DNA from 2 places in the Bacillus sp. z26 genome. Region 2 is predicted to be linked to the other one. Evidence: riboswitches for the same ligand, from Rfam matches in the RefSeq annotation. Region 2 holds a riboswitch; the other holds the start of a gene.

Region 1 (18,699 bases), on a different contig from region 2:
GGGAAATCTCGATATAATTATGCTCATGGAATTAATTGATGTATTCAAAGCGTTATCTAATGAAACAAGACTCAATATTCTAAAGTGGTTAAAGGAACCAGAGAAGTACTTCCCAAAACAAGGCGCTCACCTACCAAAGGAGGTTAATTACAAGGGTGGAGTATGTGTTGGAGATATTCAAGAAAAAGCCAAGATTTCTCAATCTACGGTTTCTAGCTACTTAAACATGATGCAAAAAGCTGGTTTACTTGAATCAATTCGTCATGGACAATGGACTTACTATAGGCGTAATGAAGAATTTCTTCAACAGTTAGCTAATTACTTTAGAACAGAGATCTAATTTATATCGATTTCTGTTTTTTTTACTCAATTATATCTATTCTTCTAGATATGCAATTATACAAAAAAGGAGATATCATCTATGCGCTTTATATTTTTCATATTAGCTCTATTGGCTGGAGCAGCCCTTAGTTTTGAAGGAGCTATCTATGCTGAATTAGGAAAATCAGTTGGACAAATAGAAACAAGCTTTTATAACTTCTTTATGGGTTCAATTATTATGGGACTATTGTGGTTGTTTTTTGGAAAAGGAAAGCTTTCCTATACATTTGAAGCACCTAAATGGTCGTTACTTGGTGGTGTTCTAGGTGTTGTTTATTTAACCTCCATCGTTGTAAGTGTCCCATTTGTTGGTGTTGGTATAACAATGGTTGCAGTAATTATCGGACAATTAATCATGAGTATGGTTATTGAACATTTTGGTTGGCTGGGTAGTAAAAAAACAAGAATTAATAAAGAAAAAATCTTTGCAGTTATTTCAATGATTATTGCACTTATATTAATCAACTAGGAGGTACATAATTATGGGGTTACTTATGATTTTATTCACATTGATTGGCGGTATTACATTAAGCGCTCAATCATCTATAAATGGTACATTTAGTCGAAAAGCCGGAACAATTGAAACAACCTTTCTAACCTTTCTTACTGGAACAATGTTTCTTACCATTTTTATTATGTTTTTTGGTAGTGGAAATGTACTTGGACTTCTAGAAGCACCTAAATGGCAATTGAGTGCAGCATTTTTAGGCACTATGTATTTACTTCTGACTGTCATGGCAGTTCCTAGAATTGGGGTTATCGCAACTAATATTTCTGGAATAGCTGGTCAACTTATAATTGGGGTAATGATCGATCATTTTGGATGGTTCAACAGTTTAGTCATAGAATTAGACATTAAACGTGTTTTTGCATTACTATTTATGTTTATTTCCCTCTATTTTATCTATAAAGGGCATAAACGCTCGATAGAAGAATCAAAAATATAGAAAGTTAAAAAGCTGCCTAGTTGCAGCTTTTTTTATAGCTCGGTTAACCTTAAATGTTAATATCCATTCCTGGCCTTCGCTTTACGCGGACGGTCCGGGAGCCTCGCTTTTCTAAGCAATCTCAGGCCATCTACTACGATCAACCAGCTAATCCAATCAACAATGAACTTTAACAAAGCCTAATAAATAAAAGTACTAATTAATAAAGCTAACTACCTTTGTATTTTTACATATATTAATTGCACATTTAGAATGTCCACCTTGGAACCCTATTTCTTTCATAATTCCTTAAGGTTGAGTTTTCATTTAAAAATTCATAAAAATACTACTTATCTGCAAAATAACAAGGACTTATCACACACTAACAAGATTGTTAGAAATGAAAAATCAATAAAAATTTGTTGTATACTCCGTTTAGTTAAACAAGACTTATGAGGTGTAATCATGAATACAATCACAATAAGCAACAAATCTGAAACAAAACATAATATAGAATACATAAATGCTATACACGCTGTTAGCAATGCTAAGCACCCATCACAGTATCTTTACAAAATTACACAATACAAGAAAGCAAAGCATTATAAACAACTTTTAGAAGCCCATGAATGCCAATGTTCTTAATATACTCATTGAAAAAGAAATGCAATTAAGAGCGTTCCTTTTTCATCATGAACAGGTGGAGAAAAACGACTCGTTTATCTCCACCTGTTTTCATTTTAGGGCCTGTTCTTTTCCCCATATTTCATATTGTTCAGTTTTGATACATGCAGTGGTAAATCCCTTTTACAGAAAGGATCCTACAGAATATGTATGGAAAGATTTTAGATTGTCTGAACGTAACTCACTATTAAATAAACTGCGATACAGACTACAATACTTTGTAAGTATAGGCCTGCTTCCTTCTTTAAAGAATCTTCCTCACTGTTTTGCATTTTTATGGAGCGCACTGATCCATAGAGAATCCCTGCGATAACAGCAATAATTAGGGGAATTGTATTCATAAGCACCTGCCTCCTTTGTGATTATTCTAACATAGAATAATTTTCCGTATTGTCAGCAGTGCTTACTCTATATGTATCCTATTTGCTATTCTTAAATCCGGACAAAAAATTTCGATAGAATACTCTCTTGAGGGTGGAAAATATATACTACTATCGCCTATGCCTTGAGACCAACTACCTGCTTCTCATGAGTTTTTTATAATAAATTAACGTAGTATTCTCATTCAATTTTCTGAGTTCACCTGTTCGAATATAGCCCATCTTTTCATACAGATGACAATTGCCTTCTTCCTCTTTGATCGTCGCCAATTCCCAACTTTCCGCCTATGGGTAGTACTGTTCAGCGATTTTTATCGTTTTCTGAGCAATTCCCATACCCTGATACTCAGGTAAAACGAACATGGGACTAATTTTATATACTTCGGTCCCTTCTCTCCATTGAATATTAATAGCTCCAACAAACTGTCTGTTAAATAGAATTTTATAAAACACACCATTGCGATTGTTCACTCGCTTCAATACCCTTTCAATGCCCTCAGCTGTAGGATTTGTATCATAATCCTTATATTTCTCCAGCAGAGGCATAAATGCTTCACGTTGGTTGGCTAATAAATCTGTTGCGTCCCTTTCCTCTGCTTTCACCAAAGTAATATCCATTTCAACAACCTCCATTCGGTTTACTGTTCGTATAAATATCTTGCCACGCATTTGTCTTACGCCCTTTATCTCTGCGAAAACACACCTCTTCTATTTCCTTCGAATACGATGGTAAAAAAACGGAAGGGACTGTAAGAATGAAATCTGAAAATGATTTTAATATATTGGATTTTGCCCTCCCGCTGCTGGACATTATTGTGATTATGCTGACAGACGAAAATCCTGTGAATGGGGTCATCCTATTAGTACTTTTAAAAGCTGTTACAAAGGATCCTATAATGGAAATATTATTTATTATATTAGCCATTGTTCTTTGGGCTGCCCGTCAAGGTGAAGAAGACTAACTGTTTTTCAATAATAGACAAGCTGTCCCGATTCATAAATGGCTCCCATTAAATATATTACATGGATATATGATTAAATCGTATACTTGTTAATAATTAATCATTCCATCTTTTCTAAAAACACTTGGATCTCTTTTAATCCAAGTGTTTAGTCGCTATTTATTAGATAATTTATAACCAATACTCTTTCTATAAAACAAGTTATATTCTTTAAAACTTCCTATTTACCATTCTCATTATCAATTGAAGGGACAATAGATGATTGATAGGATTTCCAATACAGAAGCGCAACGAGAACAGATCCGCCGATGGCATTCCCCAAAAATACAGGTACAAAATTTATAAGATAATCCATCCAAGTAAAATAACCTTCGAATATAGCTGCCGGAATCACAAACATATTCGCTACTACGTGCTGAAAACCAATTGCCACAAATGCCATGATTGGGAACCATATTCCTGCTATTTTCCCTCCAATATCGTTGGCACTGTATGAGAGCCATATGCCAAGTGCTACGAGCCAGTTACATCCAACTCCTGAGATAAGAGCCGGCCAAAAATCTACATCGATTTTATGAGCAGCAATGTCCACGGTTTTTTCGAGATAAACCCCACTTGCTGTAAACTCTCCTAAATGGCCAAAGAAATAGGCTACAAATATGGCTCCCGCAAAATTACTAATCGTGACCCAAAACCAATTATGCACTAGACGTGATAAAGGGATTCGTTTGGCGAGCCAGGCCATTGGCACGGCCATCATGTTTCCGGTCAATAATTCTCCGCCGGCAATTAAGATTAAAATAAGTCCAAGCGGGAAAACGGCTGCTCCTATAAATGTTCCAAATGTTCCCCAATCTTCCGGCAAGCTTGCGGTTACTCGGATATACAGTAAATAACCCACTGAAATATAAGCACCACCCAAAAATCCCAATACTAATAAATTTGTTAATGATAAACTGGTCTTCTTCACACCTGCTTCTACTGCTGCTATAGCAATTTCGTGTGGTGCTTTAAAACCCATATCATTTCCCCCGATCTATGTATTACGGTTTTTACACCCAACATGGAAATATATCTCATTCTACCCAAATTTATTATATTCGTATTCCGGGTAGGCATAAAGAGAACATTTTATGAATAATTTCTATTTGCACAAAAGCAAGCATAAAAATCCCCCTCGTCTCACAACTGAAGGGGGTTTATTTATACCATTTTTTTATGTTCTTTTAATTCCTTATCAATCATAGAATCCAGTTTTATGATACTGGCTTTTGCTCGTTCGTAATCTATTTTCCGATAATGGTGAAGTCCACCTTCTTCTTCATCCTTTTCATCTGCCCATTTCACTACTTGCTGAAGCGGTGTCCTCATTATATCATTCGAAGGTAAAAAGGAATCGGTATGAAATAAAATGGCGTGGGAAATAACCTTTGCTTGAATCGGATTTTCACCAAGCCTAATTAATAATTTATGAGCTCTTTCAGCTCCCTTTATTGGATGAATATCATTTTCCCTATATAAATCATAATCCCATTTACCATTCCGGTACCAAGTAAAATGTCCAATATCATGAAGCAGACCTGCCTTCGCAGCAGAATCCACATCCACCTTCTGCTCTTTAGCTAAATGAAAGGCATGATAAGCAACGGCAATAGCATGTGCCAAGCCAGAACGATTTAAATATTTCTGAGCTATGCGATGTTCAAAGATATCTAATAAAGTGACGTCTCTCATTCGGTCTCCCCCCTGTATATTTTTGTATATTTATCAAACCGATTTTATATTAATGTGCATTATACACGGATTCTACTGCAGTTAAAAGTAAAGTAATTTCATTATTTTATAAAATTACCTTCTTTTAATCTCTTCAAACAAATATTTTATAATCAGAAATTCTTATATACTATTTAGCCGAATACAATCAGGTACCATTAAAACTAGATTTATTCATTGCAGGATTATCCTCTTATCACTCTTTTTCACTATAAATCACTCATAACCATAAGGATCGTTCTCCACTTTCTACTTCCTACTTTTATAATGCTATTTGTTTAATCCTCTTAAAAATCCTACCTGGCTAGCAAACTCTCACTAACAATATGTGACAGGCCCTGTTTATCACTTTCGAAACAGGGAATTTCTTAAACAAAAAAGGAGGAAATACTATGAATCATTATCAAACCTTTTTCTTGAAAGATGACGGAACAATCCCTAATAACCCAAGCTTACCCGTCGTTCTCTATAAACAAGCCGTCCAAAACCCGGAATCCAATATGGAGATTCTTTTCAATAAAAACCAATGGCTCAACAGTTGGATTGATGGAGTATTTGATTATCATCATTATCACAGTAATTCACATGAGGTACTCGGTGTTATTAAAGGAGAAGCCACATTAATGATTGGCGGTGAAAAAGGCACAGAAATTCATGTTCAGACAGGCGATGTAATCATTCTTCCAGCCGGTACCGGACATAAACGCCTGAATGCCAGCTCTGACTTTTCTGTCGCGGGTGCTTATCCAGATGGAATGAACTATAACACTAAATATGGGAAGGAAAATGAACGTCCCGAAGTATTAGTAGAGATCAGTAAAGTACCACTTCCTAAAACCGATCCAGTTACTGGCAAGGAAGGGCCCTTGATGAAAGCATGGCAAGGATGATTTATAGAAGTTATAAGACTTTTGCCATTTAATAATATTGCTGCAGGAAATCGGACCATACGAAAGTAGATTCTTAAAAACTGCCAATATATGAATAAATTCCCCCCCTCTAGCTCCTTTTTATAAACAAAAAACAACGTTTTACTATTATTCGTATGTTTTAATAACAATTTTTAGGGAATAAAGAACTAAATAAAATGAATCTATAGGGGAATAAACAGTATGCTACAGCAAAAAACCAATTTATTAGAAAAGCAAGATATGACGAATCCACAAGTCGTACCCGAATGGGTAACTAAGGAGTACGAAACATTCCATAACACTGTGACTGACCCTACATTTCCTTGTTATTTTGGTATGAAAGCAGAGAATAAAGGCGAACTCCGTTATGCGTATATGACTCATGAGGATTGGTCCTCTCTACCGAAAGCAGTAGAAAGTTTCCTTGAATTATTTAAAGAGCCCCCACATATCAGGCATGGATTATTTGTATTTGTGGAACCTGAGAAAGAGGAACGCGATATCCCTTACTACAGGGATTACTTTTGGAGGATTCTGCAATATTTACACGAACATGATCCTAAACTATGGCCGGAAGATAAACCGAAAGATCCTGAGCATTTCCTGTGGGACTTTCACTTTGCCGGCGAACCATTCTTTATCTTTGGTAATTGTCCTGCCTACAAACAGCGTAAAACACGTGACCTCGGTAATAGTTTAGTTCTTGGCTTTCAGCCACGAATGATTTTTGAAGGACTTGAGGGAACGGAAAAAGGCGGGATTATGTCCAGAGAGAAAGTTCGTGAACGTGTAGAAAAATGGGATCAACTCCCGAAACATCCCGACATCAGCCATTACGGCGATCCCCATCATAATGAATGGAAGCAATACTTTATCGGTGACGATATAGAACCTATTGCCGGAAAGTGCCCATTTCATCATAAGGATGCTCAAACAACAAGAAGCTGATCAATAGATCAGCTTCTTAATTATTGGGGCTATACTGTCATTCACCATCTAGGATAATTAAAAACGGCGGTTGTCCTCATTATTTAATAATATGCTGAACCCTTCCGACCTGGCCATCCGTTAACCGTACTTTAATGCCATGCGGATGTGTTGCTGAATTGGTTAGTATATCTTTAACAATACCCCGAGTTAAGGTTCCGGTACGCTGGTCCTTTTTTAAAACGATATCGACTTCTAATCCTGCTCGTATATCACTGCGATTTTTTCCGTTATTCATCTTTATAACCTCCCTTGTTTATCAGAATCCATAATTACATGCTTTGAGCATAACGTAAACGATCCATTAATGGTATAATGAACGAATAGTAAAATCCACTTTTCTGGAGGCAGTATGTTAACTTTTGAAGAAAAAATCGCAATTATAGAGTCCTTTAAGGAACTCGAACGTAAAAATGTTTCTCTTGGACGTGTCAATTATCAATATCCTGAAAGCAAATCAGATAAAATGAATGTAGTCTACCACCTGCACCCTAACGGCAATGGTTTTGTCTATGCTGAAGGAATCCCAGGTTACCGTATTGATTATAAAGGTTTGGTAAACATCAGAGATTTTTCCGCAGAGCAATTGGAAACAATTATATCAAAATCCATTCAGCTTCTATCTACTGATCGGTTTGAAAATCATGACACCGATACCACTAGTGAAGAGGAAACTTGGATAAATAATGAAGGTCATACTCTTACCATTATGTTCGAGGATGATATGTGGAATGTATACGCAGGCTTAAACCTGGATGGAACGTTCCCATCATATAATGAAGCAAAATCTTATTTAATGGAAGAAGGATTCCATAAACATAAGTAACCTAAAAGCCCATTGGTACTCCATATCCAATGGGCTTTAAATTTACCTGGTGAACTGTCTCATTCCGTCGGTCTTCCGTTAATTATTTACCGGTAAACTCTGCCTTTCTTTTCATAGAAAAGGCACTAATCCCCTCCATTGCATCTTCTGATTGGGCTATTTTTAACATATTATCCAATTCAATAGAAATCCCGTCCTCCAAGGAAACATCAGTACCTCTCATGACTGAATCTAGGATGCCTTGAAGCGCAAGTGGCGGCCCAGCAGCCAATCGGGTAGCAATTGCTAAGGTTTCATACTTCAGCATTTTTGCAGGCACAACTTTATTAATCAACCCGTATTCCAGTGCTTTGATTGCTGATATTTTTTCCCCGCTTAACATTAATTCAAGCGCCCGCCTACGGCCAATCAATCTTGGCAGCCTTTGGGTCCCTCCATAACCTGGCATAATTCCAAGTTTTATTTCAGGTAATGCAAACTCCGCTGTGTCCGCAGCTATAACCAAGTGGCAGGCCATTTGCAGTTCATTTCCTCCGCCGAGCGCACGTCCATTTATACTTGCGATAACGGGTTTTGGGAAGAACTCTATCCGATTGAATAAGTCATGCATACCTTGAATCGTTGCCCTTGCTTTTTCCGGCTCCGTCAAATCAGCAAATTCATTCACATCAGCTCCAGCCGAAAAAGATTTTTCTCCTGCTCCGGTTAAAATAATCGCTCTTATTTCGTTGGAGTTCTCTATATCGTCTAAATAGGAGCCAATTTCATATAATGTATCTCTGCTCAATGTATTTAGGGGAGGGCGATTAATCGTAAGGATCGCAATCTTTTCGTTTACTTCTAATACACAATTTTGTCCCACTAACCCGCCTCCTTTTCTATTATAATGGCAATTTCTTACTTTTGAGCAATCCACTTCAGCTTTTCGAACGATCTAGCTTCGGCTCCTAGTCCCTCGAGTCATAAGGGTAGACACTGCGGAGGCCTACACGACGTAGGTCACAAAGACGTTGCCACACGATGTGGCGTTCTTAGTCTTTGTTCCTTAAATTCACTCCCTACGCGCCTCCCTCTTATGCTTTTCGGGCCTGCCCAGTCGCCTCAGCTTTTCTTATAAATATTCCTTCACGTTATATTGTTTTAATATTCCTTCTAATTTGATGGCTTTGCCGATGTCGCCTTTGATTTTTAGTTTGCCGGACATGAAGGCTACTGTGCCGCTTAATTTGCCGACAAGGAATTGTCTGAAGTTTTCAACGGACATGATAAGTGTGCAATCTGCAGATATTTCTTCTCCTTCTACGACTTCTGCCTGACCATCATGAATATTGAGCTGGTAGACTCCTTCTTCGGAACCGGTAATCGTAAACTGATAACGGGTGGTAATCCCTTGTAGTGGCTGTGGATTACTTTGAAATGCCTCCTCAATTTTTGCAAAGGACTCCGCTAATGTATATTCTTCAATCGCTTTTCCCATTTAAAAATCCTCCTTTTATTTATACCTTTTAAATATTTGAATTATCAGTTTTTAAAACAAATTACTTCAGATGCTTTTCTTTTCACCACCTCCTAACATGATTAATAAATTCATCACACGCGGATTCCATATGGATCATAAAGATGACGCGCAATGATTAATTGCTGAATTTGATTGGTCCCTTCGAAAATGTCATAGATTTTTGCATCTCGATACAATTTCTCAACAAGATGACCTTCTAGACCATATGGTCCAAGAATTTCCTGACATGCCGAAGTGACTTCCAATGCAATCTTACCTCCGTAGGCCTTACACATGGCCGCTTCTTTTGCATTTGGTTTTCCTAAATCCGCTTTCCAGGCAGCTTCCCAAGTTAACAGACGTGCCCCTAGTATTTTCTGCTGCATTTCTGCCAATAGCCTCAGGGCTTGTTGATAATGGTTGCCGTGCTGAGGATATTCTTTTTTTACAAAATCCAATGTATATTCGTAGGCGGCTCTTCCGATTCCCGTAGCCATGGCTGCTATGATGGGTCTTGTGCTGTCGAACGTTTTCATAGCAACCCTGAATCCACCTGATCCATCCCCTTTATTGCTATAAGCCTCTTCTCCGCCCAGTAAATTTTCATCCGGGACAAAACAATCCTCAAACACAAGTTCTGCCGTTTCCGAAGCACGAAGCCCCATTTTCTCTGCCAGCCTTGAACAAGAAAAGCCAGGTGTACCTTTTTCTATGACAAAAGCCCGGTGCCCGGCTCTTCCCAGCTTGCGATCTACCGTAGCAAATACAACAACCCAGGAAGCTCTTTTCCCATTGGTAATGAATATTTTCTGTCCATTTATGACATAACCGCCATCTACTTTAACAGCTGTCGTCTGTAAACCAGATACATCTGAGCCTGCCTCCGGCTCAGTCAAGGCATATGCTCCCCATCTTGGTTCTTCATCTCTTGAAAAAATGGATAAAAATCGTTCCTTTTGTTCAGGTGTGCCACTATGCTGAACAGGAGGTCCGCCAAGCCCCGGACCCGGAAGTGTTAAAGCAACTGCACAATCTCCCCAGCCCAGCTCCTCTGAAGCAATTACTCCCAAACGATTCCCCTGACGCTCCTTCACTTTTCTAGAGTCTTTATTCGTTTTCACCTCGCTTGACTTCCCAAATGAAGATGTACTGAGTGTAATTCCGAGTTGATTTACTTTGTTTAGCCAATCATCAGGCACTTTCTTTAATTGGTCAGCAATCATGGATACGGATCGTATTTCGTTTTCTGCAAACCAATGAACCATCTCTTTAACTTGGCTTTGATGTGGCGTCAACTCGTAAGTGATCATTGCTCACCCCCCTCTCCGAACTATGAATGATCCAGTTTCCTGCCCTGATTTCTAAATCTCCTTCTTGCTCAAACCAGCCAACTTGTGCCTGACCATCCCGCATCCATTTTTCCACGGGATGCTCCTGAACATATCCATGTCCTCCGAGGAGCTGTACGCTCGAGTCTGTTACATATCGAAGTGATTGATGGGCTCTGTTAAGTGCCTGAATACTATGAAAAACGGCATTTGACTCTCCTTCATCAATTTGTTTTGCTGCATATAAAACAAGATGCCTGGCTATCCCTGTCTGAATCGCCATTTGGGCAACAGTAAATGAAACACCCTGGAACTTCGCGATTTCGGTACCAAATGCCTTTCTCTGGGAGGTGTATTCCACTGTATAGTCAAGAGCAGCTGCCATAACGCCAATTTCTTTCGCAGCCTCTAATGTACGGATGCGGCTTAATGATTCTTTCAACCACATTTCCGCTTCTGAACCGCTTGCCATAATCGCCATATTGGTAGCGGTTACTTCACTGAGATGGATTCGAGCGAAACCAGCACTCAATAAGCCTAAGCGATAATCACCATCTATTACTTTCCATGAATGATTAATTCGGTCTAAAAAGAGCAACACTGCTTCACCATTTGTATCAATACCGGCTATTAAAAGGTATTCAGCCGTTCTGGCATTTTTCAATGGGCTCGTTTCTCCGTCAATAATATATCCATTATCCGTTTTCCTGATTTGCACCTTTTGCTGATTTGGATACACTAGGGCCACTGTTGGATAATTTCCAGATGCACATTGAGCTTGATAAAAAGAAAATAGATGATGTTCTTCTCTTAACCTAATAAACGAAGCCCCCTCTCCTGCACCTGGTAGACCCTGAATTGTATTAAGGTCACCATAAGTAAGCGCCTCGGCAATTTGAACCTGGGAAACGAGCGGCAGTTCCAATCCTCCAAATGATTCGGGCAATTCCAGATTTAATAATCCAAGATCATGCAATTGCCTTATAATCTCCTCACTAACACCTTGATTTTTTTCTATTTGTCTGGCATGTGGACGAATTTTATGTAATGCTAAATCCTTTGCCACATTAACAAATGCCTGTTCTTCCTCACTTGGTAAAAATGATACCAACTTTCTCCCTCCTTCATATCTATACAACTGGTTTAATAGATTGAAAGATTGCTAAATGAGTTCATTACCAGCCGGTTTAATAATCTTGCCAGATATTCTACATCTGTCTTTTGATGATTTGGCTCCCTGAATTTTTGAATAACCACTTCATTAATTGCGCCAACCATTGCCTGGGATATAATTCGAATTTCCTCTTCATTCATATTCTCCGGAAACTCCTGATAAGCAAAAATAAAGATGAGATCTCCAAAACTCTTAAGTGCTTCTCGTCTGACCACTTCTACCTCCTGAGATATCCCAACCGATTCAAGCAAAATAAAATTGGCAACAGCCTTATTGGTAAAACAAAGTTCCAAGTAGCGCAATATACCTGCGTACGCTTTATAACCAGTTCTAGGTTCATTAAAAGCAGCAAGTTTAATCTCTTCCGCAATGTCTCCAATCAAGCTTTCACATAAAGCAACAATCAAAGTCTCTTTATTGCCGAATTGTTGGTAAAACGTCGTTTTTGAGACACGCGCATATTCCACGATATCCAGAACTGATGTGTTTTTATAGCCTCTAGTAGTGAATAATTGCAGGGCTGCATATAGCATTTTATCCCTTGCTGCAGTCGGCAGATCATTTACAAATAACATGCTTATCCTTCCAATCCCATGTGTGAGTACGAATACGTATTAGTATCATCTTACGTTCGCAAAAGGAAAATATCAATATTATTATTAGAATATTTAAAATATTTAATTCGACAAAAAAAGCCTCCCCGTATTAGTCCGGTTCAGCTCTTAAATAGTACTATTTATTTAAAAATATTAGGATAGATTTTTTCAGATAACAGTTGTAAACCTTCCGTTAAACGTGGTCCTGGGCGTGACACAGTATCGTTATTTACATCATAAATCTGCTTATCTTTAACAGCAGGTACTTCAGACCAGGCCTTTCTTCCATATATCTGTTCTTCAGGATTTTTAATATAATAACCATATGTAGTAATAATTACATCAGGCTCGCGCTCAATAACTTGTTCTTCACTCATCGTAACCCATCCTTTTTGATCGGCGGCAATATTTTCTGCCTGAATGATTTCAAGCATATCTCCCATAAAGGTTCCGCTGCCTGCCGTATATAAATCTGGAGAGGAGGATACTTCAATCCACACTTTCTTTTTATCTTTTATATTGCTGGCCTTCTCTTTAATGTCTGCTACTGCTTTCTTCATATCATCAATAATTTTTTCACCCTTTTCGGATGTCCCTGTAGCCTTCGCAATTAACTCAATTGTCCCATATGCTTCTTCAAATGAATTCGCATCTGGAACAATAATTACATTAATACCAACTGCTTTAAATTGCTTGATTGTATCCTTGGCATTATTAAAATGGCTTGCTGAAAGCAAAACTAAATCAGGATTTAATTCCAAAACTTTTTCTACATTGATTTCTAAACCGCCAACTTTAGGTTTGTCAGCAGCCTCTGTCGGAAAATTACAGTAATCAGATACAGCCACAATTTTCTCACCCAGGCCAAGTGCATAGGCAGTTTCAGTATTGCTTGGCAATAAAGATACGATGCTTTCAGGTTGTTCCTCAATCTTAATTATTTCGCCCGACCCATCCTTCAGCTCAATTGGAAAAGCCGCGGATGCGGATTCAGAAACCTCTTTTTTCTGAGTTGAGTCATCATTAGCCGATGAACATCCAAATAAAAAAATGGACAATAGTAACGTTAAAACAAATAAAAATGAATAGTTTTGCTTTTTCAACACTGTTATTCCCCCATACTTTTAAATAATAAAAAAACCTTAGCTCGAAAAAAAGCTAAGGCAGATACCCATACTAATGCAAGAGGCTCGGGCTGCCCTACTCTTCCCTCCGAAAAATAGTACATGCAATGAAAGAGCAGGTCTCCTGGCTTAACGCATCAATTTACTCTGATTTACCTTCCTATGCTCAAAAAACGAGCCAGTGGTTTACAAACCATTTCATCCGCGCATACAGTAGCGGGGGCTGCACCGGAATTACACCGGTTTCCCTATTATCCTTATGAATAAGGCACTCTTGCATTATTCTATATTCATAATTCTTATACTATCTGTAATTTATGACTTCTTCAATCTTCTTCATATTCTACGTCAGTATGTTCTTTACAGAATTGTAACACCATAGATAACTCATCATCCTCAAGCTCAAAATCGAGAACGCTTTGTGTTTCACTCTCTATGAATTCATACTTTGAAATTTGATCCTTATTTTCATCAATTACATATATAACACGTAACTGTAGACCTTTTTCAGTATAAAGCTCATCATCCTCGGGAACAGCAATTTCCAGTAAATATTCGTATCTTTCCCCGGAAAGAATACCAAATGGGTCTTCTAGTTTTTCCACTGTATAACTTTGTATCTCTATCATGTTTATCAACCTTTCTGAAATGCCTATGTATTATTATACATGTTCCTTTTCGATATTAAACATTTTACCTTATTATTCAACTTCTTTTAAGAATATATTTTAGTCGGTAATCGAAAACTATAATAAAATCATTTTCTAACAGAGGAGTTTATTATGCGTATTTTATCTGTTATCACTTTGCTCATTTTCCAACTTTTCATACCAGTAGAATCATTTGCTAAAACAGCCTACCTCAGTTTCGATGATGGACCATCTAATTGTACACAGGATATATTGGATATCCTTAAAAATCAGGATGTCAAAGCAACCTTTTTTGTAACAGGAACAGCAAGTCCGGGACATATGTATTTGTATAAGGAGATTGTTAAAGATGGCCATGCCCTTGGGCTACATTCCTACTCACACGATTATTCTAAAATTTACCGATCTGCAGATTCATTTTTCAAAGATATTAATCAACTTGAAGAATTCTTAAAAAAAGAAGTAGGCGAAAGCCCAAAAATTTTACGGTTTCCTGGTGGTTCCAATAATTATGTCGCTAAACAATATGCCGGTACTAATTTAATGAATCAATTAAAAACTGAGGTAGTAAAGAGAGGATATAAATACTATGATTGGAATTGTGATGCAAATGATGGACTGAACCCTCCCATTCCAGAAAAAAAATTACTTACATTAATTATGCAAGGGGTGGATGAAAAAGATTCTCTATATATTCTCTTACACGATTTTAACGGCAATACTACAATCGTAGATGGACTGCCCGAAATTATTCGCAGACTGAAGCATAAAGGCTATGAATTCAAAATAATGGATGAGTCAACCCCAACTTTAGTCTTTTAATTTCCAGCAATTCTAAGGATCATTACATATAAAACTTCTAGTATATTGACTGACAGGTATAAATAAGCATGTATTCTGGAAGAGTTTCTTGTTTCAAAAATTAAGGGAAATTCACTTTATAAAAAACGCCCTTTCTTTCAAGGGGCGTTTTGTTGTCATTATTCTTATTCAACTACGAAATAATTTCCATGCTCACTATTAATCACGTATTCAGGTTGGGGTGGTTTCCCACCATGCTCTTTGATTTTCGCTTTATGTCCCGCAATATGCTCAGGGCTCTTCTCCCATGCTTTCCACGCATTCTCAGATTCCCACCGAATGATCATAATTATTTCTTCTTCTCCGCGTGTTGTTTTTTTCATTAAAAGCTCCCTGCCTAGAAAGCCTTCGCGTTGTTCTATCAAGGACGGTCCCTGATCTGGCTTCTTTTTGAAGCGTGCCAGTATCTTATCTGAGTTCCCCTCTGTTACTGTCCACTTACGAATCTGAACAAACATACTTTACTCGCTCCTTTTTATGAAAGGAGCATGTCCTTTTTAAGACATGCTCCTTAATTGATAAAGATTATTTTAATTCGTTTAAGATTTCATCTAGTTTTTCTACCTCAGTTGTTACACCGTTACTTGAGAAGTACCAGTTCACACCGTCTAAGTAGACGATCTTGCCGTCTTTATAAGCACGAGTTTGTTTGATAATATCATTTTCAACATCTTTTTTAATTGTTTCAACATCAGAAGCAGTACGGTCAATGATTAATAATACTTCTGGGTTTACAGATAGGATTGACTCATATGAGAAGTCAGAACCGTGAGATGATGCTTCAATATCAGTTGTCGCCGGTTTGAAGCCAAAGTCATTGTAAACATATGCGAAACGGGAATCTTCACCATTATCGAAACCAGAGATTTTCTTGTCATTATACATAGCTACCAGTGCATTGTCATAACCAGCTGCTTTTTCTTTTACTGCATCAACTTTCTCTTGTAATGACGCTTTTAACTCTTTACCTTTTTCTTCTTTATCGAAAATTTTAGCTGCTAAATCGACTGTTTCATTTACAGCTTCTATGTAATTCTCGTTATCAGAACCGATGAAGATTACATTCGGTGTAATTTCTTTTAATTCTTCATAGAATGGTGTTTGACGGCCAGAGATGAAAATAACATCCGGCTCGGCAGCTGCTACTGCTTCAAAATCGATTTGCTTTAATGTACCAACATCAGCAACACCGTCAGTAACATATTTTTCTTTTAAATGTTCAGGCATATTCCCTTTACCGCCGCCAGCTGCTACTCCTACGATTCCTTCAACACCCATTGCATCTAGTGTATCTAAGAAACCATAATCAAGTGTAACAATTCGTTCAGGCATTTTATCTAATTTTACATCTTCAAATGTAGTTGTCGTACCTTTTTCTTCATCTTCACGAGAATCTGTTAAGGAAGATACTGTCATTGGATATTTAGAACTTTCAGTAGTTCCTTTTTCTTCTGTTTTTGTTTTCTCAGAAGATCCTCCAGTTGTTGACTCATCACCTGAGTTACAAGCTGTTAACACTAATGTTAAAGCAGCCATTGCAGTTAATACTTTCCACTTCTTCATCCTTTGTTTTCCTCCTAGGTATCCTGTTTAATTGAAAACGATTATCATTTTCATTTGATATTATCATTTTAAAGGAAAATCACAAATTATGTCAACACTTTTAAATTTTCTGATAAACCTTTTTATTACTTGCTTTGCCAAATAGTATCCTGTTTGAGGATCTCCCAACTTGCAGGTTTACCTCTCTTTTTGTGCGATACCTTAGTAAAGTCTCTATTCCCTTTTTCTTAAAGAAATATATTTCCATATAACAAAGGACTTCAAAATACGTTACTATTTTGAAGTCCTTTGCATAATTTTATGTTAGATTTTTTAAAATATAGCGTCTGCTTGCTGATTGCTCCAGAAATAGATAAGCACAGCTTTTTGCAGATCTTAATGAGAATTAAAGTAAACGCAAATACGGCAACCATCTTGCTCCTGTACAGGAATATGCATATCATACACATCACGCAAGGATTCTGAGTTAATAATCTCATGCGCTGGGCCATCCTTTACAAGTCGTCCATCCTTTAACGCCACGATACGATCAGAGTATACGGAAGCAAAATTTATATCATGCAATACAATGACAACGGTTTTCCCTAACTCATCTACTAGCTTACGCAGGATTTTCATAATTTGTACAGAGTGTTTCATATCCAGATTATTTAATGGCTCATCTAATAAAATATATTCCGTATCTTGAGCAATCACCATAGAAATAAAAGCACGTTGTTTTTGACCGCCTGATAACTCATCCAACAACTTATCTTGCATTTCTGTTAAATTCAAATACTCCAGGGCTTGGTCTACAATTCTTTCATCCTCTGCACTCAGCCGTCCTTTTGAATAGGGGTAGCGTCCAAAGGAAACAAGTTCGCGTACAGTTAAACGAATATTCAAGTGATTGGCCTGTCTTAATATAGCCACACGCTTCGCAAAAGTATCCGATTTCATTTTCTTAACGTCCGTTTGATCTAAAAATACTTCACCTGTATCAGCATCTAAGAGACGGCTCACCATGGATAATAACGTCGATTTACCGGCACCGTTTGGACCAATAAAAGATGTGATGGCTTTTGGCTGGATTTGCAATGTTACATTTTCAATGACAGATTTCTTCCCAAAGCTTTTAGAAAGCCCTTTAATTTCAATCATCCTGCTTTCCTACTTTCCTTCAGTAATAAGTATATAAAGTAAATCCCACCGACAAAGTTAATTACGACACTTATGGTTGTATTCAATTGGAAAACATGCTGCACCATGAATTGTCCGCCTACCAGCGCAATGATACTGATTAAGCTCGCCCCAATAATTAATATGGAATGTTTATATGTAGCCAAATATTGATAAGCTAAATTTGCTACAATTAACCCTAAAAATGTCACTGGACCAACTAGCGCAGTTGAAGTAGCGATTAAAACAGACGATAAAATCAGAACTTTCAGCACAATTTTATCATAGGCTACACCTAGATTAATCGCATTATCACGCCCTAAAGATACTACGTCTAAATCACGTAATAATCGATAGCCGTAAATAAAGGCTGCACCTAAAATGACAATTGAAATAAGCAATAATTCAGTCTTCACATTCATAAAGCTTGCAAACAAACGAGCTTGCAGACTTTCATATTCTACAGGATCGATGATAACTTGCATAAAGGTGACCAAACTTCCAAGTAATGTTCCAATAATCATACCTGCCAATAATAGAAGGAAAATCGGATATTTATCTGCCCGGAATAAAAAACGATACAAAATCAGTGCGAAAACTACCATTGCAATGATTGCTACACCAAAATTTAAGTACCGGCTTACAACAAAGATAGAAGCCGAACCTGCCGTAAAGTAAATCACCGTTTGTACGACTTCATACATGGAGTCAATTCCCATAACAGAAGGCGTTAATAGACGGTTATGTGTAATCGTCTGAAAAATCACAGTTGCATACGCAATTGCTGTACCGGTTATAACCATTGCAGCTAAGCGTTCCACACGCTTAGGAAAGGCGTAACTAAAACCGCCTTGAATATTATAAAAGGCAAATAACGCCATACAAACTATTGCAATAACAGCCAAAATAATTAGCTT
Region 2 (11,068 bases):
TTCATGAAAAAACGGCTAATATCATTAACCGTGCACATGATTATCAAACATATGTAGAAGGTGTAAACAAGCTCCGCAAACACGGTATACGCATTTGCAGCCATATTATAAATGGCTTACCGCTTGAGACTCCTGAAATGATGATGGAGACAGCTAAAGAAGTAGCTAAACTCGATGTTCAGGGGATTAAAATCCACTTATTGCATCTGTTAAAAGGTACTCCGATGGTAAAACAATATGAAAAAGGAATGCTTGAATTTTTATCATTCGATGATTATGTCAAACTTGTCTGTGATCAGTTGGAAATTCTTCCTCCTGAGATGATTATCCATCGTATTACAGGTGATGGACCGATTGATTTAATGGTTGGACCGATGTGGAGCGTTAATAAATGGGAAGTGTTGAATGCCATTGATGCTGAATTGAAACGCCGTAATAGCTATCAAGGAAAGTTCTATATACCTAATAAGGCTGTTGTGACATATGAAGCTTGATCGTATTCTCCCCTTTGCAAGACTTTTGCTGGAAAAAGCAGTTAAACCCGGTGATATTGCCATCGATTGTACAATGGGCAATGGGCATGATACCGTTTTTTTAGCAAAATTAACAGGTCCCGACGGTCATGTATACAGCTTTGACATTCAGCAGTCTGCCTTGCTTAAAACAAACGAGAGGCTGATTACAAACGAGCTTCGGGACCAGGTAACATTGATTCATGCTGGTCATGAACGCTTACAGGAATTTATCCAACCGAATAAACCTGTGACGGGTGCTATCTTTAATCTGGGCTACTTACCAGGCGGTGATAAAGATATTATCACCACGGCACCTACGACTATCCAGGCTGTCACTCAATTGCTCGAAATCATGGAGCCGGAGGGCATTATTGTCCTTGTTATTTATCATGGTCATCCGGGTGGAGATATTGAGCGTGACGAATTAATTAAATTTGTTACAGAGCTTCCACAGGATACTGCTCATGTGCTGGAATACCGATTTATGAATCAAAAAAACAACCCGCCATTTATTATCGCCATCGAAAAACGATAAAAAAGTGTGAGCTGCGAGAGCTCACACTTTTTTGTAGAATCATTTATAGATCTCAGGAGTAAAAAAGATTTGCGGTTTTCCGGCGATTGGATGAGGGCGACTCACCAATTCTACCTCATATACAGATGAAAGCAACGCTTCATCAAAGAGTAATTCTATTCCTCCGTCCGCCACTTTCCTTCCATTTTTAAGCAATACACATCTATCTGCATACAAAGCCGCCATATTTAAATCGTGCAGGATGGCAACAATCGTCAGTCCTTCCTCAACCTGAAGTCTCTTAAGTAAATTCAATAATTCAATAGTATGCTTTACATCCAGATGATTCGTAGGTTCATCAAGAAACAGGAGCTTGGGCTGCTGGGCTAACGCTTTTGCTAAAAGAACACGTTGTTTCTCTCCGCCACTCAATGACGAAAAGTAGTCATGTTTGAATTTCAGCGCGTCTGTCTGGGCAAGGCACTTATCTACAATAGAGTAATCCTCAGATTGATAATGATTAAAGAACCCTTTCCCCTGATATGGATATCGGCCCAGTAAAACAATTTCTTCCACCGTAAAATCCAAACTCACTACATGTTCCTGGCTTAGCACTGCGGCTATTTTAGCTAATTCTCCAGCTTTATAGGATGATGTTTTTCTACCTTGAATTGTTGTGGTTCCCTCTTTATATTCCATTTTCCCCAATATACTCTTAATCAGTGTCGTCTTTCCGCTTCCATTTGGTCCAAGAAGTGCAAAAAATTCTCCTCTTTCTACCTTTAAAGAAAAATCCTGAAGAACTCGTTTATTTTTATGATAGCCTGCACTGAGGTTTTCTACATTTAACATGTCATATTCCTTCTTTTTATCCGTTCTTTAATCAGTAAAATGGTAAATACAGGTGCACCAATTAAGGCTGTAATCACACCTATTGGCAACTCCTGGGGATTGATTATGATACGTGCAATCATGTCAGCCAATACCAGATACCCACCACCGATAATCATGGATAAAGGCAGTAGATGCCTGTGATCAGCGCCGGATATAAGGCGAACCAGATGAGGAATGACCAATCCCACAAAGCCGATTGCTCCTGAAACGGCAACTGCCGCTCCTGTTAATAGGCCAGCACCTATAATAATCATGATTTTTTTTCGTTTTACATTAATCCCACTGTATTGAGCAGATTGATCACCAAGTGCCAACCCATTTAGTTCTCGATAATGATACATAATAATAGATGCCCCTATAACAAAGAAAGGAATCAGTATACTGAAGTGTCCCCAGTTTTTCATGGCAACACTGCCCATAAGCCAGTTTAATACTTCTCTCATCCGATCTCCTGATGAGAGGGCAATGATAAGAGAGACTACCGCTCCAATAAATGAATTCATAATAATTCCCGCAAGAATAATGGTTTCATTTGCGTAGGTCACACTCGCCGCCTTTGTGATACCAAACACGATCAGCAAGGCTATAAAACTGAATAAGATTGCAACAAGCGGTAAGGTAAAAGAACCAAAAAGTGCTATTTCAATGTTAAAAAATAGGACAACCACTGCACCAACCGATGCGCCGGATGAAACACCAATAGTATATGGATCAGCGAGCGGGTTTTGCAGAAGCCCCTGGAAAGCAGCTCCGGCCAGTGCGAGTGCCGCCCCAACAAATAAAGCAATCAACACCCGCGGTAAGCGGATATTCCAAATAATCATTTCGATATTTTTGGGTCCTGTATAGAAGGAATCCTGACCTGTCATGTTTTTTAAGAGGATTCCAAGAATATCCTTAATCGACATGTCCACACTGCCTATAAACAGGCCGAGCAATGCAGCGAACAGCATAAAAAGGACACTTACTGCATAAATACCGGTTGTTATTTTTTTATTTTTCATTTGTAAACTTCAATTCCTCTTTACTCCAATGGCAGCGAACCTCGGATTATTCTTACACTTTTTCAAAATCGGATAAATAACTTTAAAACAAAAAATCCTTAGCTCTGGAGGTATTGAGCTAAGGATTCACTTTTTTATCATTGTGAATGCAATAAGCCTACTTTTCCCACCGAAAAATAAGTACTGAAACTTTAAAAGCAGGTTTCCTGGCTTTTACTAATCAACCTGATTTAGTAATTACAGTAGCGGGGGCTGCAACGGTCTTGAACCGTTTTCCCTTTTATCCTCGTGACTCGAGGCACTTTTAAAGTATATAATTTTATTCTCATAATAATAGAAGGATTGACTATTGGCAATTTCAATTGTCCCTGTATAAGCCAGCTTCTTTGGCAATTAATTCAAAAGATTTTACTTTTGCCTCATATGAATGGGTAATCGTCACGAGCATAATCTCATTCGCGTTAAACCGTTTTCTAAGCTCTTCGATTTTTCGCAAAACCGTCTTCGGAGATCCAATGATCATTTTTCTTCTATTGTAATCGATACGTGCCATTTCAAATTGAGACAAAGCCATTTCATGGATTTCTTTCGGATGCGGTGTTCCTTCCCGTATAATTCCCTGTGAAAGAAATAGTAAGGATAAATCCAAAGATCCAGCCAAGTATTCTGCTTCTTCATCTGTATCGGCACATACTGTAAATACGGTAACCATGCCCAATGGCCTCTGTCTTAAATCAGATGGACGAAAAGTATCATAATAATGCTTCATATTTTCTTCAGCATATTCACTGTTAATAAACAGGGCAAAATTATAAGGCAAGCCTTTATATGCGGCAAGAGCAGCACTTGATGAACTTGACCCTAGCATCCACAATTCCGGAGGATCTTGAATAACAGGAGTGGCAGATAATCCATAAAGAGGATGTGATTCAGGCAGGTGATCATATAAATACCAAGTTAATTCATCCACCTGTTCAGGAAACCGATGAAGATCACGTACTCTGCCTTCCTGTAATGCTTGTGTTGCTCTCGGCATCCCACCAGGAGCTCTGCCAATACCCAAATCTATTCTTCCTGGAGCTAAGCCGGACAATACCCTGAAATTTTCAGCCACTTTATAAGCACTGTAATGAGTGAGCATCACTCCGCCTGTTCCGACTCTTACCTTATTTGTTTGAGCAGCAATCCATGCGGCAAGAACTTCAGGTGAAGATCCAGCCAATCCTTGGCTATCATGGTGTTCACTCACCCAAAATCTTGAATACCCCAACTCCTCAGCCAATCTTGCCAGGTTGACTGTATTAGCAAGCGTCTGCTCCGAAGGTTCTCCGACAGAGCGTGGTGATTGGTCTAGAATACTTAACTTTATCCCATCCGTACCATCCCCTAACGTTTTAATGCTATACTCGACTCTTTTTTTTCATCCTCTTAAATGCATGATACAGCTTACTGTTCCAATAAAAGAAATACGCTGATCTGCCGGCCAGTTTCAATAGTTTTTTCGTGTACTGATTAACCGCCTTCTGACTTTTAACCTTGGAATCGGCTAAATAAATACCCATTAACCCTTGATTAATCATCCTATGAAACTTACTGTCCGGTATTTTCGTGACATTCTCACTGGCTTGTTCAACAAAATAACAGAGCCTTTCAATCATTTGCTCTTCGGTTTCATAATAAAAGCAGAAATTTAGATCATTACCAAGACGATCTTCCTCCTGATCAATGAAATAATCCAGCATAATATGCAATCCTTGAACATATGGAAAATATGACTCATATATATTCTCTGCCAGTTGTTCCGTAAACTCTTTACGATATGCATAAGAAACTAAACAAAAGATTCCTAACGTTGATCCTGCACAGGCACTAAATTCATACCATGATAAATCTTCTGGAAGGTCCCGTTTATTTTCATTAAACCAGGTTTCTAATCTATGTACCCGTTCATCCCACTTAACATGCTTATGTATTTGCAAATCACAATAATAGGTGCAAAGTTTTTTTAAATATGGCTCTATATACCTGTAATGCTCCAATTTCGTTAAAATAGACTGACAGGTATGTACCAGATCTGTTAAATACCCTCCATCATCCTGATCTTCTCTAAGTTCATAATAATTCCTTGTCAAGCTCTCCGGATTTAGGGCATCCTTCATGGATTGATGTAATAAAGCAAAATCTTCAGGGTCAAGAGATGTACTGCGGTCGCATAAATTATCAAGATAATCACTGATGGTTTGGTATGCTACAATAAAACGGATGACATCCTCTTTTCCTGAACCTGCCGCGAGAGCTAATATAGATCCTCCCTCGCAATGAAACGTTTTATGAGCGATACTGGCGAGGGCCTGAGTACGCAGCTCTTCATTGGGGATTTTTTCAGCTTTTGACTGCCAACCCATAAGTTCACGATGAACAACAGGAAATATACCTTGGTATACTTCCTTGACCAGGCCAATATCACTTTGGGGTAACTTCATGTATGTTCCATCTCCTTAAACCTTAAACGATATACCCTATATTTCGCAAACGTGCTTCAATAAAACTCTTTGCATATAGAAATACATCTTCTCTCTCTGGCTCATTAAATATTTCATGGTATAACTTCGGCCATTCTTTATAATGCTTTTCGGATGCCGGAAAATAGTTAAACCATTCTCTTACCATAGCCTTGTCCACTATTTTGTCTTCACCTGCCTGCATGACCAGAACAGGTATATCCGGGAAATCCTCGTAAAAATCAAAGGCTTCCTTCATAGCTTTTACCAATTCACGATACCACCTGACAGATACACTTGTAACGTAAAGTGAATCATTTAAATCAAACTCAATGACCTCAGGATTTCTCGTTGCCATCTGAACCGTTAGACCTGATGGTTTTTTATATGTAGGATAAACAAGATTTAACACACGAGACATAGTTTCGAGAAATTTTGGAGGGTGAATTAATGTTCCAAAGCAAGGCGAAGACAGAATTATACCTGCTAAATTGTACTCCTTATGTTGCAGCATATTAATAATAATTAGTCCTCCCATACTATGGCCCAGCATAAATACCGGCAAACCAAATGTATAAGCTTCATTCACCCATGAATCGACCTCTTCAATATACTCATCAAATGAATTAATATGACCGCGGTTTGTACGTGAAGTCATGCCTTGCCCCGGTAGATCCCCAATAATTACGTGATATCCTTCCGCCAGCCAGCTCTCAACTAACCATTTATATCTCCCTGAATGCTCCATGGCACCGTGAACAATAACGATTACACCATAGGCTTTCCCCTCAGCTTCCCACTTTTTCATAGATGAACTCCTCCTGTATGATGTTTAGCTATATTTTATTTACACATCCTCGCTTTATATGTACACTTTGATTAACTATCTATTTTACAGTAGAAAGCGGAGGTTATGTAATGAAATTATATCAATATATAGATAAAATTCCTTCTATCGATCAATCTGCTTATTTAGCTGATCATGTAATTGTCAGCGGCGATGTCACAATTGGCGAAAATTCAAGTGTCTGGTTTAACACGGTTATCAGAGGTGATGTCGCGCCTGTTATAATAGGTAGAAATGTGAATATTCAAGATAATTCAGTTCTCCATCAGAGTCCAAACAACCCATTAATACTTGAAGATTTTGTTACAATCGGACATCAAGTGATTCTACATAGTTGTCATGTAAAGAAAAATGCTTTAATTGGGATGGGCTCCATTATCCTTGACGGAGCAGAAATTGGAGAAGGTGCCTTTATCGGTGCTGGCAGTTTAGTATCTCAGGATAAAAAAATCCCTCCCAACACACTCGCTTTTGGCCGCCCTGCTAAAGTAATTCGTGAATTAACGGATAAAGATCGTAAAGACATGGAAAGAATCAACAAAGAATATGCACAAAAAGCCCGCTACTATTCAAGTATACAACCTTTAAAACAGAATAACTAATTATCGTTTTTGAAAAGGGTATACTCTTTACTGTATACCCTTTCCCTCATTTGTTTAGCTATAAATGGTGAATCTTTATTAATCTAATATCAGGAGTAAAATAATGAATCTCTTCATTTTAATGTTCTTGTTGTTTATTCTCGTTTCAACAGTTGTTTATCTCCTACGCAGAGTTCGCCCTTTAACAATCTCGATCAGTTTTCTCATAATGATTATTTTATTGTATACAGGCTGGAAAAGCTATAACTCTAGTTTCTCATTTGCAAATCAGCTTTATAAAATGGTGATAAAACCGGTAAATTACACAGTTTCTAAAACCAAAGATCATTTGCCGGCATCTAATCCATCCATAAAAACCAAGGTGCTGCTTGATGTACCTATAGTCAAACAGTTGCCTGAGCTTCCAAGAGGCTGTGAAGTAACCAGCTTGGCCATGCTTCTTCAATACGCCGGTATGGATGCGGAAAAACTAACTCTTGCCAAGCAAATAAAAAAGAATCCTGCCAAAATGAAAAATATAAACGGACAAATTTATTACGGTGATCCCAATGATGGATTTATTGGAGATATGTATTCCACTAATAAACCCGGGCTTGGAGTGTATCATACCCCCATTAAAGAACTGGCAGAACGTTATATGCCCGGCAATATAATTGATTTTACCAATAGTGATTTCAATCAAATCAAAAAATATCTCTCAACTAAACGACCTGTGTGGGTCATCATTAATACGGCTTATCGAAAATTAGACCCATCGTACTTCCATACTTGGACAACACCAAATGGAAAAATATCTATTACATATAAAGAGCATTCGGTTGTAGTGACAGGATTTGATCAGGATTTTATCTATTTTAATGACCCATTGACCGGAATCAAAAATAAAAAAGCACCCGCCGCTGATTTTGAAGAAGCGTGGGTGCAAATGGGTAAACAAGCCATAACCTATAAAAATTAAATGAACTGCTCTCTCAGCATATCCTTTTCAGCTTCAGCCTGAAAAGGATATTTTTCTTCGACATAAACCGAGTACCATATCATGAATACTAAAACGGTCCATAACTTCCGGCTATTATCAGCCCTGCCTGTTACATGATCGTCCATTAGGTTCATAACCACTTGCTTATCAAGCAAATGATCAGTTTGGCTTTCATTAATGATTTTTATTGCCCAATCATACATTTCATTTTTTAACCAATGACGAATAGGTACTGGGAAACCTAGTTTTTTACGATTCAACACATGATCCGGAATAATTCCTTCTGCCGCTTTTCTAAGAATATATTTTGTTGTTCCATGCGCCGTTTTTAAATCCGTAGGTATACCTGACGCTACCTCAAATATTTTTTTATCAAGAAATGGGACACGAAGCTCCAGGGAATGAGCCATCGTCATTTTATCTGCTTTCAATAATATGTCTCCGCGCAGCCACGTATGAATATCAATATACTGCATTCTGCTCACATCATCATAATCGGATGTTTCTGCATAAAACGGATGTGTAATGCTCGTATAGTCCCGACCTTCTTTATAAAGCTTATAAAGTCTCTTCTTTTCTTCCTCCATAAACATCTTGGCATTTCCCAAATAACGCTCTTCCAGTGGAGTACAGCCGCGCTCGATGAAGCTCTTGCCTTTTACTCCTTCAGGCATCATGGTTGCAATTTGTTTAAGTGCTTTTTTCATAAACACAGGTATTTTATTAAACATAGCCAGGGATTGAGGCTCACGATAAATATTATAGCCCCCAAATAATTCATCTGCCCCTTCACCTGAAAGAACCACTGTTACATGCTTACGCGCTTCCCTTGCCACAAAATATAAAGGAACACATGCGGGATCTGCCAATGGATCATCCATATGCCACATAATGTTTGGCAATTCTTTCATATATTCTTCTGGCGTAATGATATAGCTGATATTTTCTACCCCTAGTTTATCAGCTGTTTCTTTCGCCACATCAATTTCACTGAATCCATTTTGTTCAAATCCAACAGAGAATGTTTTTATTCCAGGATGATATTCTTTTGCAATAGAAGCGATAATCGTAGAATCAATTCCTCCAGAGAGAAACGAACCTACTGGAACATCACTGCGCATATGCATTTTAACACTGTCATACAAAACATCCTGAATCTCTTTTATCCAGTCCTGTTCACTGCGGTGAACCGGTTTAAAATCAGCTTTCCAATATTGACGAATTTTCATTGGCTTGCCAATGCTCTTGGTAAAGCAATGTCCAGGCATCAATTTTTTTATATTCTTCGTCATAGTAGCCGGTTCTGGAGTAAACTGATAGGTAAGATAGTGTTGTAAAGACACGGGATCTAATTCAGAGTTTTCCAGTGCATGCAATATACTCTTTTTCTCTGACGCAAAATATGTTTTTTCCCCATCTTCAAAATAAAAAAATGGTTTAATACCAAATGGATCACGAGCACCAAAAACAGATTTTTCCTGTTTATCCCATATTACAAATCCAAACATTCCACGAAGCAATTCGACTGCCTTCTCTCCATATTGAACAAAAGCTGCCAAGATTACTTCAGTATCTGAGTTTGTAGAAAATTTCATACCTTCTTTTACCAGAACTTCTTTTAATTCCAGGTAGTTGTAAACTTCCCCATTAAAAATAATCCAATAGCGTTCATTTTCATACGTTAAAGGCTGATGACCACTTTCAATATCAATAATACTCAACCTTCTAAATCCAAGCTGAATATGTTCATCTATATAAAAGCCCTCATCATCCGGTCCTCTATGTGTAATTAAATCATTCATACTCTTTAATAGTTCGACATCCTGATTTTTCAGCAGTCGATCATGCATACATCCAACAAATCCACACATTACTTTTCACCTACTCATTTCACTTAAAGATAGTTCATACTTTTCAGACAATAAAATCCTATCAAAAGACAGTATGTTATAAACAGTTCTATCGGTAAAAATACTTATAGAAAATATAACCACTAAATTTCCAAAATATAACACACCCAAATTCTACCACTGTTCGACAAAAAAAAAAAGAGGCATTTTTATGCCTCTTACGGATTGTAGACAAAATGAATTCAGAATGGCTCTATAGGTGCCATATTATGAATTCATTTGTCCTATTATCTGCAGTATGCCCGCGGAAAAGAGCATAAATCGGAAAGGAGAGAATAGCAAAAACAAAAAAACTGCAGACAAGGTCCCCTAAAATAAGGATTTTGTCTACAGTCTGAAAGAGGTATTATATTACCTCTTTCATTCTACTTCTTATAAACCAGCCCCAGTACGTAAAACCGCCACTTTATCTGTTCTCTCCCATGGAAGATCCAAATCATTGCGACCAAAATGGCCATAAGCTGCTGTTTGCTTATAAATTGGACGTCTTAAATCAAGCATTTTAATGATGCCAGCAGGTCTCAGATCAAAGTTAGCACGTACTAATTCAATTAATCTTTCCTCATCAACTTTACCAGTACCGAAAGTATCTATTGAAATAGATACCGGCTTTGCCACACCGATTGCATAAGCCAATTGGACTTCGGCTTTATCAGCAAGACCCGCGGCGACAATATTTTTAGCTACATATCTGGCTGCATAAGCTGCAGATCTGTCTACCTTCGTAGCATCTTTACCAGAGAATGCTCCTCCACCATGGCGTGCATATCCACCATATGTGTCAACAATAATTTTACGTCCCGTCAGGCCAGCATCCCCTTGTGGTCCGCCAATAACAAAACGGCCTGTTGGGTTAATAAAGTATTTCGTCTCTTCATCTATAAGATGAGCAGGAACAACCGGCTTGATCACTTGTTCTTTTAGATCTTTCTTAATTTGTTCAAGTGTTGTTTCCGCGTCATGTTGAGTGGAGATAACGATTGTATCTATTCTAACTGGTTTTTTGTTTTCATCATATTCTACCGTAACTTGTGTTTTTCCATCCGGGCGCAAATATGGCAAAATATCCTGTTTACGAACTTCAGCCAGCCTTCTGGATAATTGGTGAGCAAGAGAGATTGGAAGAGGCATTAATTCTTCTGTCTCATTGCAGGCAAATCCAAACATAAGTCCCTGGTCCCCCGCTCCAATAGCTTCAATCTCTTCATCAGACATTGTACCTTCTCTTGATTCCAAAGCCTGATTTACACCCTGGGCAATATCAGCGGATTGTTCATCAATCGCGGTTAAGACAGCACAAGT

The links. Region 2 has a riboswitch for cobalamin ahead of AC4G3K_RS05030 (FecCD family ABC transporter permease). Riboswitches for the same ligand answer to the same signal wherever they lie in the genome.
Region 1: linked by a shared signal. The riboswitch ahead of AC4G3K_RS10455 (ABC transporter substrate-binding protein) and the one ahead of AC4G3K_RS05030 (FecCD family ABC transporter permease) in region 2 are both predicted to bind cobalamin.

Annotation. Positions count from the first base shown of each region.
Region 1 is NZ_JBZFQM010000003.1:3,232-21,930, forward strand. It holds gene AC4G3K_RS10370 (ArsR/SmtB family transcription factor) at 26-340, shown strand; gene AC4G3K_RS10375 (DMT family transporter) at 422-850, shown strand; gene AC4G3K_RS10380 (DMT family transporter) at 864-1,328, shown strand; gene AC4G3K_RS10385 (hypothetical protein) at 2,153-2,332, opposite strand; partial or broken gene AC4G3K_RS10390 (GNAT family N-acetyltransferase) at 2,507-2,989, opposite strand; gene AC4G3K_RS10395 (hypothetical protein) at 3,127-3,333, shown strand; gene AC4G3K_RS10400 (formate/nitrite transporter family protein) at 3,554-4,354, opposite strand; gene AC4G3K_RS10405 (HD domain-containing protein) at 4,537-5,067, opposite strand; gene AC4G3K_RS10410 (cupin domain-containing protein) at 5,499-5,996, shown strand; gene AC4G3K_RS10415 (YqcI/YcgG family protein) at 6,219-6,965, shown strand; gene AC4G3K_RS10420 (YwbE family protein) at 7,045-7,242, opposite strand; gene AC4G3K_RS10425 (hypothetical protein) at 7,357-7,830, shown strand; gene AC4G3K_RS10430 (enoyl-CoA hydratase/isomerase family protein) at 7,913-8,692, opposite strand; gene AC4G3K_RS10435 (SCP2 sterol-binding domain-containing protein) at 8,942-9,307, opposite strand; gene AC4G3K_RS10440 (acyl-CoA dehydrogenase family protein) at 9,421-10,638, opposite strand; gene AC4G3K_RS10445 (acyl-CoA dehydrogenase family protein) at 10,598-11,767, opposite strand; gene AC4G3K_RS10450 (TetR/AcrR family transcriptional regulator) at 11,800-12,405, opposite strand; gene AC4G3K_RS10455 (ABC transporter substrate-binding protein) at 12,567-13,529, opposite strand; cobalamin riboswitch at 13,648-13,841, opposite strand; gene AC4G3K_RS10460 (DUF6509 family protein) at 13,877-14,179, opposite strand; gene AC4G3K_RS10465 (polysaccharide deacetylase family protein) at 14,333-15,022, shown strand; gene AC4G3K_RS10470 (antibiotic biosynthesis monooxygenase family protein) at 15,187-15,519, opposite strand; gene AC4G3K_RS10475 (siderophore ABC transporter substrate-binding protein) at 15,587-16,624, opposite strand; gene AC4G3K_RS10480 (iron ABC transporter ATP-binding protein) at 17,000-17,764, opposite strand; gene AC4G3K_RS10485 (iron chelate uptake ABC transporter family permease subunit) at 17,761-18,699, opposite strand, start outside.
Region 2 is NZ_JBZFQM010000001.1:1,073,111-1,084,178, forward strand. It holds gene mnmL (tRNA modification radical SAM protein MnmL/YtqA) at 1-494, shown strand, start outside; gene mnmM (tRNA 5-(aminomethyl)-2-thiouridylate-methyltransferase MnmM) at 484-1,050, shown strand; gene AC4G3K_RS05025 (ABC transporter ATP-binding protein) at 1,090-1,881, opposite strand; gene AC4G3K_RS05030 (FecCD family ABC transporter permease) at 1,875-2,927, opposite strand; cobalamin riboswitch at 3,107-3,248, opposite strand; gene AC4G3K_RS05035 (LLM class flavin-dependent oxidoreductase) at 3,286-4,296, opposite strand; gene AC4G3K_RS05040 (tetraprenyl-beta-curcumene synthase family protein) at 4,328-5,410, opposite strand; gene AC4G3K_RS05045 (alpha/beta hydrolase) at 5,433-6,236, opposite strand; gene AC4G3K_RS05050 (gamma carbonic anhydrase) at 6,347-6,877, shown strand; gene AC4G3K_RS05055 (C39 family peptidase) at 6,981-7,835, shown strand; gene asnB (asparagine synthase (glutamine-hydrolyzing)) at 7,832-9,727, opposite strand; gene metK (methionine adenosyltransferase) at 10,139-11,068, opposite strand, start outside.